2 regions of the Ruegeria sp. HKCCA5929 genome follow, and region 2 is predicted to be linked to the other one. Evidence: riboswitches for the same ligand, from Rfam matches in the RefSeq annotation. Region 2 holds a riboswitch; the other holds the start of a gene.

Region 1 (5,380 bases), 190 kb from region 2:
CAATTACGTTCAAGCGCCGGTTCCCTAATCCCTTGGTGCAGGAGCTTTTGTCACACGGACCAGACACGTAGGCCAAAATCTGACGTCAATCACCGCGCGCGGATTTGAACAGATATAGGAACACAAAAAGAGACCCGATCGACGTTGTTACGATACCTACGGGCAGTTCTTGAGGGGCCAAAAGCAGGCGGGACAGAATATCCGACATCGTCAGCAGGATCGCCCCGACGATAGCTGAGGTAATCAACAGGTTTCTGTGCAGCGTGCCGGCAATGCCCCGTGCAATATGAGGGACCATTAACCCGACAAAACCAATAACGCCGGCCACGGAAACAAAGCTCGCCGTCGCCAATGCCGCGACAAAGAACATACTAAATCGCAAGCCCTGAACGGGTATGCCAAGAGAGGACGCCGTGAAATCTCCGGTTAAAAGGGCATCCAGCCAGCGACTGCGGTAAAGAGCATAACTCAGGATCAGAGCCAGTCCGGTCAGAACCAGTGGGAATGTCTCCCACCGTGCAAGGCCCAACCCGCCAAGCATCCAGAAGATGACCGAATGCGCCGCGCGATTGTCGCCGGAAAAAATCAAATAGTTTGTGATGGCCGAGAACAGAAAGGACACGGCCAAACCGGCTAGAATCAGTTTTTCCGGCGCACTTGTGCGCAGGCCCTGAACCAGTGCCAGAACAATGCCCGAAGCAATCAAGCCTCCGCAAAATGCCGCCAAGGGCAGGGTCCAAATGCCCAGTACATCACCCGTGACAGTGATCACCAACACCGCCCCGGCAGCCGCGCCCGAGGACAGGCCAAACAAGAATGGATCGGCAAGATCGTTGCGCGTGGTTGTTTGCAAAACCACACCAACAACCCCCAATCCTGCCCCGATGACCGCGGCAAACAAGGCGCGGGGAAGGCGCAAGTCGAAAACGATCCGGTGAAGCGGGGACATGTCGCCATCGATCAGGCCTGTTCCTAGACCAATCGCGGCGACCACGTCCCGCACAGGAATATTTGTTGTTCCATAAACGATGGACAGCAGCAAAAGGGCGATCAGAACGATCGCCCCCAGCAAGATCGAACGGCCCAAATGGGCCATATCAGTTGGTCTCCGGGTGCATTGCCTTGACCATCTTTTCGATGGCCTCAATGTTTGCCGGGCCGGGTGTCAGCTCTTCGTAGCGCAGGCCGATCCAGCGCTCGTTCTTGACTGCATCGGTTTGAGACATGACGGGATGATCTTTCAGGAACTGGAAGGTGTCTTCTGCACCGTTTCCTGTCTGATAGTCCAGCAGAACCAGGAATTCCGGGTTTGCAGCAGCCACAGTTTCCCATGACGTACGACCCCAGCTGGTGTCCATGTCATGGGTCACATTCTCTCCGCCTGCTGCGGCGATCATCGCGTCCGGTATCGCAAATTTACCAGCGGTAAACGGCGCATCTGCCGGCCCGTCCAGCAGGAAGACACGTGGTTTGGGCAGATCAGCTGTTTTGGCTTCGATAGCGGCCAGTTGGTCTTTCCAGCCCGAGACAAGCTCTTGCGCCTTGGCTTCGACGCCCATGACCTGACCCAAACGCAGAACGTCGCCAAACAGCAGGTCCATGCTGGCCTCTGGCCGATCTTTGTTCAGATGTACGCAGCTTTCGGTCAGAACCATGGTCTTGATGCCGAAGGGCGAAAGGGTGTCCGGAGTAACCTCGCCACCCGGCTGCATACCGTAATACCACCCTGCAAAGAACATGTCGGGTTCTACTGCGATGAGGTTCTCAACAGTAGGGTATTTTGGTGCAAGCTCTGGTATATCACCGCGCTGTGCATCAAAATCAGGGCTTGTCTTGTACCAGCCCGTGATGCCGGTCAGGCCCACGATCTTGTCTTGCAGACCCAATGCGAAGGCCATGTCGGTCATGTTCATGTCGTGGACAACGATCCGCTCGGGCGCGGTTTCAAAAACCAGCGGTTCGCCGCAATTGTCCACTGTGATGGCTTCTGCGACCGCGCCGCTTGCCAGGCCAGTGAACAGAGCCACAGGCCAAAGTTTCTGCATCATTGTAAGCTCCTGTTATGATGACAGTTTTCTTTTTCGGATATCCAGCGCAGGGATCATGCGGCCTTCATGCTGAAAGCATAGATAATCCACACCAAAGGTGTCGCGGACACGTTCTGAGGTCAGCACGTCGCTGACCGGGCCATAGCCCGTCAGGCGTGTGGATTTCATCAAAGCCACATGCGTGGCGAATTCCGGGATCATGACCAGATCGTGGACGATCATGACCACCGTGACGCCCAGCTCGGCCACCAAGGACAACATGTGCCCCTTGGCGTCTGGATCCAGGTGATTGGTCGGCTCGTCCAGAAACAACAAGGATGGGTTTTGTGCCAAAGCGCGCGCGATATGAGCGCGCTGTCGCTCGCCACCCGATAGCTGGCTCATCGGCTTGCGGGAAAGATGAGACAATCCGGTTGTTTCCAGAACTCGATCAAGATCTACCTTATGCTCGGTTGCCGATTTATCCGCCTGAATCGGGATTTGCCCAAGCGCAACATAGTCTCGCAAACGCAACCGGCCGTCTGGCATTTCTTGCTGGCCTACGACCGCGATGGTTCGGGCACGCTCATGCGCGGACAGGGTGCGCAAGCTTTTGCCTCTTATAAGCACATCACCCAGAGCAATACGTTCTATTCCGCAAAGCAACTTGAGCAGTGTTGTTTTTCCCGCGCCATTCGGTCCCGCAATTGCCAGAATCGAGCCCTCCTCCAAGCCGAAGGACACGTCCTGCAAAAGGACATCGCCGTTCAAAGCGTAATATTCGAGACCCTCGACCGACAGAAAACTCATGACACCCTCTCCGTTGGAAGGGCCGGTATTCGGGACAAGGTCTTGGTGAATAACGCGGGCGGGCGTTCGGTTGCACTTGTCCAGCCATCGGAACTAAGGCGGTATTGTCCGGCGAATTCCGCCACTGCGTCCAGATCCAGTTCCGTGTCGATGTCTCCAAACAGATACTGCGCCTTGCCCGGTGCCTGAAGGCCAATGGTGGTTGGTCGGGAACAACCTGCCATGCAATCAACTGTTCGAATTGCAAATCCTTCGGGCAATGTTTGCGCCAGTGCGCCAGTCACTTGATCGGTGGACATGGCACCTGTGCAGGTCGCGCACACAAGAATGAAATGATCAGCGGTTTTCGTCATTACTTGTAGCGCTTACTGCGGGTTGGACTGAGATGCAATGTTATAACGTTACGTGTCTCTGAATTAACGGCAAAGCAGGATGCCTCAGCGCAGTAGGTATTGAAGAAGAGCTTACTTCTGTCAGTCACCTTTAACACTGTCCGCTCCGCTTGAAACCAAGCGCGGACAGAAGGTGCTACCAATGTAAACACGCGAAAAACGTGCCATCAAAGCCTCCTTCCAGGACGCCCCGCCCCGGGTTGGTTGAACATCGGATGGCAGGTCTCCTGACTTGCGGGTCAAGGCTCGGCCCACCTTCCCAACCCTTTCGGTGTCAGTGGCGTAATGGCGTCGCTCTCCGCTTACAGTTGCGGGGGCAGTCACGGACTTGGCAAAAAACTGTGCCGCACCGTATTCCCATTTTCATCCCTTACGGAACCATCCCGCTCAGCTAGTCTCGTGGTGCTGGGCTTGTCAAGCAAGAGAATGAGTGGCGTTTGACGAAATCACTTGGGCTCAGCCCAGTTGTCTGTCTGTTATTGTCAACCCGGTCTACCTCAGTAGTCGGAAACCAATAGGAAATCTGGCGCGGCATCTTCCTCGATCTTTGAAAATCGAGGGATCGGATCTTCGAACACATTATCCGTTCGATCATCATTCACAGTCGAAACCTCGCCGATAAGGCAATCACCGTGCTCGGCCCAGAACGCGTGCCAAACTCCGGGCATCAGGGTTACGCTTTGCCCTGGTTTCAGGCGTAGATGCTCACCTGGTTGCAACGTAACAGGGCAGGCATCGCTGGGCACTGTGACAGGCGTATGCCGGTCGATGCCACCTTCTGGGTCCGATGCATAGATCTCCATCACCAGATCGCCGCCGCCACGGTTGATGATGTCCTCTGCCTTGATGATGTGGCGATGCATCGGAGACAGTTGTTTGTCTTTCGAAATCAGCAATTTTTCTGCGTAAAGCATCCCGCGCCCAGACTGCAAATCATTCACTTCGCCGTTGCGCAGCGTGAAAAGAAACAGGCCCAGTTCATCGAACCGGCCCTGAGCGTAGTCGGTGATGTCCCACCCCAACCCGCGGCTGCGGACCGTGTGCGCCACTGGGCTGCGCATCTGTTCGGGCGACCAATCTGCAAAAGGCGGCAGTACAGCGCCAAAGGACTGGATGAACGCCTGCGCTTCGGATTTGATGCGATTTATGTCAGATCGTTTCATTGGTTTTTCCAAGAATTATAGCTCATGAGCCCAGGGGGGTTCCGCCCCGGCGCGAGATACGGTTACAGCGGCAACTTCGGCGCCCAGTTCCATGGCCGCGTGCAAAGCGCTAGAAGTTAAGTTGCGTACAGCGGGTTTTGTCAGATGCCCGGCGCGGCTGAGACCAGTGAGCACACCTGCATTGAACGTGTCCCCCGCACCGATCGTGTCCACGACCTGCACCGGTTTTACCGGCACCGTCACTTGCGATCCATCCGCCAGATACCCGTTCGCGCCGTCGCCGCCCCGGGTCACAATCAGGGCTGATGGACCGGCTTGCAACAACAAGGCTGCTTTGGCTGCTTCGGGTTCCGCACCGGGAATGATCCAGTCCAGATCCTCGTCCGACACTTTGACGATATCGGATTGCGCGATCATGCGGTTCAAACGCGTTCGAAATCGGGTTTGATCCTGAATAAAACTCGGACGAATGTTGGGATCCAACATGACAGGGCGGTCGTTTCCGTGTTGAGCCAGCAAAGATGCATAAGCATCTGCACATGGCTCACACGCCAAGCTTATACCCCCAAGATACAATGCCGAGATGGCAGGGAGTTGGTCTGGCATATCTTCGGGTGCCAACATACGGCCAGCCGTGTTTTCATCAACGAAACTGTAGGTTGCGTGCCCATCTTCAAGTTGTACAAACGCAAGTGTAGTGGGACGATCCGAGACAATTACATGCGAAACGTCAACGTGGCTGGCCTTTAACGCGTTGATCAGTTGCTGACCAAACATATCCGTAGAAACACCGGTCAACATCCCCACGGACTCACCCAAGCGCCCCATGGCAACAGCGGTATTCAGGATCGCGCCACCCGTATGGGGCACAAAGCCGTGCGCGCCGGACACTGTCGGCTCGGCAATCATGTCAATCAGGGCTTCCCCACAGCACAGGATCATTCCAACGTCCTCTCCCAGAGCCTCAAGCGCAAAAGTCGTTCATCGC
Region 2 (5,380 bases):
GATTGAGCGGTCCAAACGCGATATCTTCTGCGACGGTGGGGCAGAACAGTTGGTCGTCGGGGTCTTGAAACACCAGCCCGATCTCGCGGCGTACCTCGTGGAAGTCTGCTTCGGCCCGTCGGTCCTTGCCAAGGGCAATCACGCGTCCTGCGGTCGGTTTCTGCAACCCAAGGGCAATGCGAAACAACGTGGATTTTCCCGCGCCATTGGGCCCTGCTATTGACAGGCGTTGCCCCGGATCAAGCGAAAGCGATGCACCGTCCAGCACGGATGCCTGCCCGGGATAGGCGAAATGGATATCTTCGAGTTTAAGGATCGTCATAGGAAATCCAGACAAAGAAGACCGAGGCAGATCGAACACAAGGTCACAGCAAACATGCAATCCCGTCGGGTCAGGTGAAAATCCTGCAGCAAAAGTAGCCGCCCAGAAAACCCCCGGCATTTCATGGCGCCCAGTATGCGTTCTGACCGTTCGATGGCACGCACCAGCATCATGCCAACCAGATAGCCAAAGCTGCGATAAGTGTGCCAGTTGGTGCCGGGGCGGAAACCACGAACTTTCATGGCCCCGCGAAGGCGCAGATATTCTTCGCGCAAGACTTCGATATATCTGATGGTGAACATCAACAAATGCACAAGAGCATCTGGGCAGCGTAGTTTGTGCAAAGCATGACCCAGAGTGACGGGTTCCAACGTGCCGACCAGAACCATCAGGGTCAGGACCACGGCATTGGCTGTCAGAGCAATCTCAATAGCTTTCCACAGTCCCTGCCAACTGGCCGGATACCCAAACAGGGTGAACATCGCGTCACCGGGCATGGAAAAGGGCAAAAGTATCAACATGAAGATGATAAAGCTGTCCATCATGGCCATGCGTTTAAGTGTGCGGCGCACGGGTAGGCGAGACATCAATAGCAAGCCGATAGAGACCGCCAGAGCCACAATCAACGCGGGGATGCTGGATAGCGAAACCGTAACAACAGCAAAAAAGCACGTCATCACGATCCGCATCCGAGGGTCCAACTCTCCGATCACCCCGAAGGGTGCGCTGGCATCAGCCTCGGCCAGCGTCTTTGCCTGGGGTTCTAGAGCGTGAGCCATCAGGCGGCCATTTTCCGGCGTGCAGCGACATAAAAGCCGATGCCGAACAGACCGATGATGTAGCCGATCCCACCAAGAACGGTCTGCAAGTCGTTGTGTTCGCGATAGGCTGCAATCTCACGACGCAGAGGGCGGGTTTCGTCTCGCACCGCTTGGGCAATGGCCGCGCGCTCCTCGTCGGTTAATGACGCGACAGTCGTCGCGGTGTCGTTTGCGTTTTCAACCTGCGTAACAGGTTTTACAAGCTCGGCATCCACGCCCAAAATCTCAGCCACTTCCTCGGCGGGCATGGTGACCTCGGCAAGATGACCGGCGCCCAGATCTGCTTTGAAAGTGTGCGCGACAAGTTCGGTGGGGGTGTAGAGGAAGAAACCATCGGTATCTGTGACTGTTCGCCCCAGTTCAGCGCCATCGGGGCCGTAAACAACAACTTCTTGGTTTTCAGCCATGTCGCCGTTGGAAAAGCCCAATTCCCCTTCAATCGCGTCGCCTGCAGGAAAGACCCCTGCGATAACTTTATGGGCCAGCGCAGGAAGCGGGGTAAGCCATATCGCAACTGCAAAAATCAGATGCCTCATACGGGGGCCCCCCTAAAAAAGAGTTCAGGCTTGACCTTGCGGGTCAATAGAATAGCGAAACCGGTAAGTACCGCTTCGATTGCCATGACGGGAATATGTGCAAAAAAGACCAGTTTCGCGGCTGGTAGAAACGCGTCACCAGACAGAGCCAGAGAGACAGCGACAAGGGCCGTCGTGGCTGCAATCGAAAACGCGCCTCCGATCCCGCCCCAAATAGCGCCCTGTACAGGAGAGCCGCGTGCGATCAGACGGCCAAAGATCATCCATGTCAGCACTGCCGGAAGTGCGATGTTGACCGTGTTAATCCCAAGCACAGTCAAACCGCCAAAACCAAAAAACACGGCTTGAAGCAGCAAGCCAACAAACAGCGCAGGAAAAGCGGCCCAGCCGAGCAAAAGCCCGGCCAGACCGTTCAGTATCAAATGCACAGAGGACGGGCCGATCGGCACATGGATCAGCGAGGCTACAAAAAAGCTGGCCGACAGGACGCCCGCGGTGGGAATGCGGTCGAGGTCCAGCGATTTCAGCCCTATGGCAATGCCGCCAGCCGCTGCGATTGCGCCGCCGATCACAACTGGGTTCGAGAGGGCTCCGTCCACGATGTGCATAGGGGTTACTCCAGATCCCAGGCGCGGATCCAGATCACAGCATCCTGGCTCAGTTCTTTGCCTTCATATTCGGTTTTTGGGCCCGAACCCAAAGCAGCAAAACCCCAGTAACCCGCTTTCGGTACACCAAAGGTGAAATAGCCGTTCTCATCTGAAATCGCGACCAATGCGCCGCCCGGCAGTGGGGATGCTGTGGCGTCTTTGGCACCGTTTCCCGCCAGATCGGGCTCGGCTGCCATGTATTCGATTTCGATCTCAGCACCGGCAACCGGTTCGCCTTCGCTCAGTACACGGCCGGTGAAGGTGGAACCTGCAATGACGTTATAGGGCTTGTTCAACGGCAGAATTTCGGTCGCCAGACCTTGCGGTTGATCCCAGTCGGTGGGCAGTTCATTGCGGTTCAGGTAAGCCTTAGTGATCTGCTGGATATAGATATCCTCGGATTCTTCGTAGTAAGGCGCAGGTACCGTCACCAGCACATAGTCGCCGGAACGTTTCACCGGGACCGAACCGAGAAAGGCTTTGGCGCTGTTCTCGGGGCCTTCGAATGTGGTTTCTTCCAATGTACCCAACAGATCGGTCTTTTCGCCGTTGTGGATCACATAGAATTCTTCTGGCTTTTCCAGGGTCATCACGTGCCCGGCTTCAAACGGATGCCAGAAGACCAACTTGACAGGAACCTCCCCGGGACGCTCGATCATGGTATCCTCGGTGTATTCCAGCAGGAAATGAGCCTGCGCCAGCGCGGGCAGCGCCGCACTAGCGGCCGCGGCCAACAAAAAGTGTTTCACAAATACGTCCTTCTCACGTCGCGCCTTCCCCGGCACGCATAGGTTTTTGACATTGGGGAATGCGAAACTATTTGCCCCATCGGGCAAACAGATCCGGCGCACACCCCGTCGCCGATGATGAGCACCCTTTCCGAGGGCGCATGTTCGGCAGGTCTCCTGACTTGCGGGTCTTAACGCTCAACTGGCCTTCCCGGGTGTAACCCAGTGGCGTAATCAGTCTCGCTCGCCGCTTACAGTTGCGGGGGCAGTTGCAGATTTGGCCAAGAACGTGCCGCACTGCATTCCCTATTGCCTCCGGGTGACTCCCCGGAACCGAACATGGCGCGTTGATGACAGAAAAACTTGAGCACGGTCAACTCCCGATTGCGGCATTGGAAGGGTCATCTGCGAATTCCGGAGGTGTTCCGCTTTAATCTCATCGGCTGCGGTGATGTCTAAGTGTTGGTGTTGTGACCTGTTCGTTGATTGGGAGTGATTGTCCGTCGCGGGGTGCTGGAATTAATTTTTTGATTGCCGAAACCGGTTTCGGAACAGTTAAATGAAAGAATGATGGCGAATCCCGAATTGCAACAGCGACAAATCCGGTCCCAGCGCGCCGCGTCCGGTGGGCGGGTGAAGCTTGACGAATTGGCACATCACCTTGGTCTTTCGAAAAGCACCGTGTCGCGTGCATTGAACGGGTATTCCGACATCTCAGAATCAACGCGAAAGCGTGTTGAGGTGACGGCGCGCAAGATGGGGTATCGCCCGCTCAGCCATGCTCAGGCTATTCGAACGGGGCGCGTGCGTGCCATTGCCATGGTCATCAACAGTGAAGAACCGGACCGGCACAATCCGTTTTTTCAGGACTTTCTGGCAGGGGCTTGTGAAGCTGCAAGTGCGTCTGACTGGACGATGACAATTTCGACCGCGAAGTCGAAGCAGGACATGTTAAATGTTTTGGGCCGTTTGGTCGAAGAACGAAAGGCCGATGGATTTATCCTGCCACGCACCGAAGTAGATGACGCGCGAGTTGGGTACCTCAGCGACCTGCAGGTGCCTTTCATCCTTTATGGTCGGACAGGATATGGTCGAACCGGCTATCAGGACGACACATCGTGGTTTGATATTTCCGGTGAAAAAGCCATGAGCGGCGCGGTCGAACGTCTGGTCCGTTTTGGTCACAGCCGTATCGGGTTTGTCGGCAGTGATCCAAAGTTCAACTACAGCCACCTGCGTCGCGATGGTTATGTCGATGGGCTTAGGGCTGCAGGATTGCCAGTCGATCCCGAATTGATCCGAGAAGGCGCGCGCACCCGCGAAGAAGGGGCCGCTGAAGCGCGCGCTTTATTGCGTCTTCCTGTCCCGCCGACCGCGATTGTATTTGCGACGGATCAGGCCGCATTGGGAAGCTACTCTGTCTGTGCAGAATTTGGCCTTGAGATCGGACGCGATGTCTCGGTTCTTGGATATGACGGGGTCCCGGAATGCCAATACGCCAGCCCCGGGCTGACGACGTTCAGCGTCGACTCCAAACGGGCGGGTGAACGCCTTGCTACGATGTTGATACTTCAGACCCGAGGGGAAGAGCCCGCAACTTTGCGCGAGCTCAGCCAGGCGGTGCTGATCGAACGCGACTCTGACGGGCCGCCACTGCTGACGTCGAACGAGTTGGCGAAAAAAATCAAACAATCCATGGAAGACAATCGGGGAGGAAACCGACCATGAAACTTACACCAAAAGCAGCCAAGCTGATGCTCGGCTCTTCGTTGGCACTGGCGCTGATGGCCATGTCGGTACAGGCGGACACGATCCGTTTCTGGACGACCGAGGAACAGCCGGAGCGTCTGGCGAAACAGCAGGAAATGGCTGACCAGTTCAAAGCTGAGACCGGTACAACCGTTGAGGTGATACCTGTCACAGAAACGGATTTGGGCACCCGCGCAACCGCAGCCTTTGCCGCAGGTGACTTGCCAGATGTGGTCTACCACCCGTTGCAGTACGCCCTGCCGTGGGCCGAAGCGGGCATTCTGGACACCGAAGCTGCGACCGAAGTGATCGAAGAACTGGGCGCTGATACTTTCGCTCCGGGTGCCTTGGGCATGGCAGCGTTCAATGGTGAAACCGCCTCGGTTCCGGTGGATGGCTGGACGCAAATGGTTGTCTATCGCAAGGACCTGTTCGAAGAGGCCGGCTTGGAGGCGCCTGACAGTTTTGCAGATATTCAGGCCGCACTTGAGGCGTTGCATAACCCGCCAGAAATGTATGGTTTTGTTTCGGCCACCAAAGTTGATGAGAACTTCATGAGCCAGGTGCTGGAGCA

The links. A riboswitch is a leader RNA that binds a small molecule or an ion and turns the genes downstream of it on or off. The one in region 2 is predicted to bind cobalamin.
Region 1: it holds a riboswitch for cobalamin, as region 2 does, so the genes downstream of both, GOV90_RS10655 (DUF1636 domain-containing protein) here and GOV90_RS09865 (DUF4198 domain-containing protein) in region 2, are expected to answer to the same signal.

Annotation. Positions count from the first base shown of each region.
Region 1 covers NZ_WQGE01000003.1:405,019-410,398, reverse strand. The annotation lists gene GOV90_RS10675 (LysR family transcriptional regulator) at 1-71, shown strand, start outside; gene GOV90_RS10670 (iron ABC transporter permease) at 86-1,096, opposite strand; gene GOV90_RS10665 (ABC transporter substrate-binding protein) at 1,098-2,048, opposite strand; gene GOV90_RS10660 (ABC transporter ATP-binding protein) at 2,061-2,837, opposite strand; gene GOV90_RS10655 (DUF1636 domain-containing protein) at 2,834-3,190, opposite strand; cobalamin riboswitch at 3,429-3,627, opposite strand; gene GOV90_RS10650 (D-lyxose/D-mannose family sugar isomerase) at 3,727-4,392, opposite strand; gene GOV90_RS10645 (carbohydrate kinase) at 4,408-5,334, opposite strand; gene GOV90_RS21170 (ROK family protein) at 5,374-5,380, opposite strand, start outside.
Region 2 covers NZ_WQGE01000003.1:216,113-221,492, forward strand. The annotation lists gene GOV90_RS09845 (energy-coupling factor ABC transporter ATP-binding protein) at 1-322, opposite strand, end outside; gene cbiQ (cobalt ECF transporter T component CbiQ) at 319-1,101, opposite strand; gene GOV90_RS09855 (cobalt ABC transporter permease) at 1,101-1,679, opposite strand; gene cbiM (cobalt transporter CbiM) at 1,676-2,287, opposite strand; gene GOV90_RS09865 (DUF4198 domain-containing protein) at 2,293-3,078, opposite strand; cobalamin riboswitch at 3,207-3,410, opposite strand; gene GOV90_RS09870 (LacI family DNA-binding transcriptional regulator) at 3,628-4,785, shown strand; gene GOV90_RS09875 (ABC transporter substrate-binding protein) at 4,782-5,380, shown strand, end outside.